2 regions of the Lysinibacillus sp. COL-1 genome follow, and region 2 is predicted to be linked to the other one. Evidence: riboswitches for the same ligand, from Rfam matches in the RefSeq annotation. Region 2 holds a riboswitch; the other holds the start of a gene.
The links. Region 2 has a riboswitch for FMN ahead of AC6BKE_RS13310 (ECF transporter S component). Riboswitches for the same ligand answer to the same signal wherever they lie in the genome.
Positions count from the first base shown of each region.

Region 1: it holds a riboswitch for FMN, as region 2 does, so the genes downstream of both, ribE (riboflavin synthase) here and AC6BKE_RS13310 (ECF transporter S component) in region 2, are expected to answer to the same signal.

Region 1 covers NZ_JCAWSJ010000004.1:1,395,942-1,398,147, forward strand. The annotation lists gene AC6BKE_RS15080 (YibE/F family protein) at 1-375, opposite strand, end outside; FMN riboswitch at 793-918, shown strand; FMN riboswitch at 1,034-1,159, shown strand; gene ribE (riboflavin synthase) at 1,384-2,022, shown strand; partial or broken gene ribB (3,4-dihydroxy-2-butanone-4-phosphate synthase) at 2,048-2,206, shown strand, end outside.
Region 2 covers NZ_JCAWSJ010000004.1:1,048,594-1,050,799, reverse strand. The annotation lists gene AC6BKE_RS13315 (sodium-dependent transporter) at 1-164, opposite strand, end outside; gene AC6BKE_RS13310 (ECF transporter S component) at 350-937, opposite strand; FMN riboswitch at 1,157-1,344, opposite strand; gene AC6BKE_RS13305 (RsiX family anti-sigma factor) at 1,501-2,206, opposite strand, start outside.

The DNA of each region.
Region 1 (2,206 bases), 350 kb from region 2:
GAGTAAGACAAAAATAAAAATCCACGCAATCATGAGAAGGGTTTGATCTCGTTTTAAATCGAGAATGGTCCCAGTTAGCCCTGACTGTGATGCGTGATTATCTATGGAGACAAAGATTTCATTGCCCACACGGTATTCTTGATCGAAAGCTCCAGAGGCGGAATAGTCATTCGTCAAATGGATGGATTGCCCTTTATGTGGTCCATTTTGTATCACGGCTGTAATATGCTGTGTAAATAAATAATCATCATTATCATACATATCTGTCATTGGTTCTGATTCTGCTACATCAGCTTTTATCACCTCAGCAATCGGTCGATCATAAAATGATTCATTATGATGAACGAACACAATCGAAAGCACGCAGCAGAGCATTAATAAGGCATAGAAAATACCTTGCTTCAATGGGATGTTTTTAAAAAATAGCAAGTAAATGACCTCCAAAGTGCTGGACTGAATTGTCACTTGTAAAGGAACGTTTTAGTGAAAGGGAAGTTCCATGCACAGTTTAAATGTTATCAGTTTAATGATTTCGTTTACATTTATCAAGTCATTGTTATATTAAGCTGAAGACTCCCTTGCTGACGAGTGATTAAACACCTGATAACACCATCAAAAAACGCCGCCTCCTGTGGCAATAATATTGCATGTTGCCTCAATGCCTCAGGCGGACGTCACAAACGCGAAAAACCTGGATGCATTGTTGATCTGCTATAATTCTTTTTGAAAAATTTTTAAAAAGAAGGATGGATAATAGAATAAAATAGTGTTATCGTAATATTAGCTAAATAAAAAATCCTTCAGGGTAGGGTGAAATTCCCGATCGGCGGTGATGAAGTAATTCAAAGTCCGTGAGCGCAAGCTGATTTGGTGCAAATCCAAAACCGACAGTTATAGTCTGGATGGGAGAAGGGTAAAAATGCGAGCTTTTTAAATTGATTGTAATTTAGAAGGTTTATTTGCCTATGCATTTATTACACTACTTCCCACAAGCTTGTTGGGAAGTTTTTTATTTAGTGCCAATCGAATAGAAGATGTTCTTCGGGGTAGGGTGAAATTCCCAATCGGCGGTGATGAAGTAATTCAAAGTCCGTGAGCGCAAGCTGATTTGGTGCAAATCCAAAACCGACAGTTATAGTCTGGATGGGAGAAGAACAAATGAGATGACAGTCTATGGAAAAAATAGTTTTCAATTAGGCTTATTTGTTGATGTCTTATTACTCCCAAACCCCTTTGCTGAAAGGGGTTTTTGTTTTTTATCGATAGCTAGAGAAGGAGGAGACGGATAAAACTAGAGAAGTGACGGATAGACCTTCGAAACTGATGGATAAGACTTCAAAAGTGAAGGATAGAAACCTAAATCAATGAAAAGTAGGTGATGGAATGTTTACAGGGCTTGTAGAGGATATTGGCATTTTAAAAGCCATGCAAAGCGATAGGGACAGTATGAAAATAACAGTTCAATCAGCCAAAATAGCAGAAGATGTCAAGCTTGGAGATAGTATCGCGGTTAATGGTGTTTGTTTAACGGTGACATATTTTACGGAACAGATGCTTACGATGGATGTGATGCCTGAAACAGTCAACGCAACCAATTTACAGCAGCTCGTGGTAGGGGATTCCGTGAATTTAGAGCGTGCCATGCCTGCTAATGGGCGATTTGGCGGTCATTTTGTTGCTGGACATGTGGATGGGGTCGGTAAAATTTTGCGAAAACGTCCAGTAGCCAACGCAGTCTATATCGATATCGAATTGTCAGAGGAACTAACCAAATTTTGCATTCCAAAGGGTTCTATTACGATTGATGGCACAAGCTTAACCCTTTTCCATGTTGACACGAACAGTGTCACGATTTCACTAATTCCCCATACGTACAAAGAAACCGTATTAGGCATGAAGAAGGCTGGAGCGATTGTGAATATCGAAACAGATTTAGTTGGTAAATATATTGTACAGCACCTGAAAAAAGGGCAAGCAACACCAATCATTACGAGAGATTACTTAGCACAACATGGTTTTTAACAAACTGAACGAGGAGATGACAAAAGTGCTATATGCAATTGAAGAGGCCATTGAGGATTTAAAGCAAGGCAAAATGATTGTAGTGGTTGATGACGAGGATCGGGAAAATGAAGGAGATCTTCTGGCACTCGCTGAATTCATGACACCAGCAACTATAAACTTTATGGCAACCTATGGTAGAGGA
Region 2 (2,206 bases):
CCTATTAATAACGTAAATAACACAAAGATTAGGAAGAATGCACCTCCACCACTTTGCCCCGTTACATACGGTAGCTTCCAAATTGCTCCTAGTCCAATCGCAGCACCCGCTGATGCTAAAATAAATCCTAATTTACTAGACCACTGTCCCTTTTTTTCACTCATCTCTTCAAACTCCTCAAACTTTCTAAACTCCCCTCTATTCTACATGAAAATGTGTTCTTCGACTAGATTATAATAATAAAGCACTAGAGCACGAGCATTTTCTACTACTTTTTTCTAATTTTATTCGTCCCATCACTTCTTCCCACAAAAAAACCTCGAGCTAACTACTCGAGGTTTATGGTCCATTATTTTGCTATATACATAGAGCGCTGGCGGTCGATCCATTTGCGCATTGTAGTAAATAAAAACGCCATAATAGCTGTTAATAAAATACCTTTTACAATATTAAATGGTAAAATTCCAGCGACGATCATTTTATAAAGGGAGTCACCTACAACAGGTTCCATACCAAGGAAATATGTGTACATCGGTAAAAATATAACATAGTTCAAAACGCTCATTCCTACTGCCATCACGACTGTTCCTGTCGCTAAACCTCCAACAAGACCAGCAGTCGTTTTAAAACGATTAAAAATAAAGCTAACTGGCAAAATAAATAAAATGCCTGTTGTAAAGTTGGCAATATGCCCTACTGGCACACCTGTTGGCGTACCCGAGAAAATCCAATCCAACACATTTTTAAATAATTCTACTAAAATACCAGCTACAGGTCCCATTGTGATGGCCGCTATTAATGCAGGCATATCACTAAAGTCCACTTCCAAAAATGCTGGGAACGGCGGTATTGGGAAATTAAAAAGCATTAATAAAAACGAAATACTGCTCAGCATACCAATCGTAATAAACGATTGAAGTTTAACATTTTTCTTCATAGAAAACTCTCTCCTCTTTGCTGATTCAATCTCGCAAGAAGAAAGGTGACGATCTTTCAATTGTTAGCATGAAAAAACCCTTATGCATTAAAAAGCACAAGGGAGAAAGGCATGACGAATAAGCGTCAATCTAAACTATTTTTTGAGCACTATTTTAAAAGCCATACAAAAAAAGCGCTCGGTCATAGTTCATTTCATAACAATGAATGACGATCGTACCTCCATCTTCTCCCATCCAGACTGTAACTGTCGGCCTTGGAATTTCACCAAGTCAGCCATGCAAATAAATTTGCACAGGTCGCGGGCTAAAGAGTTTTGCCTAAACCATTCGAGTTAATGAATAAACATTAACGGTTTAGCACTCTATTACCGCCGGTCGGGATTTTCACCCTGCCCCGAAGATGAATCACTATTATTTTATACTACAGTTTTACTATAAAGAATTATCAACAAAAAGTAAATAGTTCTGCTCAAAAAACCTATTAGACTTGTATGCATTGTAAAAAAAATGGAGCATCCTCACCGAACAGGAATGCTCCATTTCTTATTGTTATTTTCTTTGACTAAGGCATATATTGCTTATTTGGCCCTACAGGCTTTGGTAAAAACATTTTTAAATCAAAGCCCTCCCAGCTTTCTTGGACAACATTATTTAGGCGTAATTGTTGGTCAAAGCTAGCAGCCGTTAACATCATGGCCTCAATCAGTTGTGTGGCACGAATCGGTTCCATTGATGTTAAATCAAGCGGAAGATCAAATGTAACGACTACGCCCTCTGCTTCCTCTGTCACCGTATATGATACGTTTTCAGGAACAACGGACACATAGACATCATCATTTTTATTTTTCATCAGTGTGAGCGCCTCTGTGACATTTGCAAATGTTTGACGGAAATCTGGTGATAAATATTCTGCACCTGTACCATCTTGATATATATAATAATTATAATGCTTGGCGTTCGTTAATGACATAGGTGGACTTGGCTCACCTTCTTGAGAAAACTCATAAGGTGTTCCATCTTCATTTTGAATCTCAACTTCTGTATATTCAGAATCAGAGAATGTATCCTCCAAAGTTCCTTTGTACTCATTGACAGTAGCAGAAGCAACATCATAGCTATTGTCCTTTGGTAGCACATGGACAAGCTTATCGTCCTTCTCCTTCAGCTCACCTTTGTAAGGATGGTAATCAGTAAATCCTTTAGCTTTCTCATCTATTTGAGGCGCGTATTTTTCATACATCTGTAAAGTAGAAGGTTTTTCTGTTCCA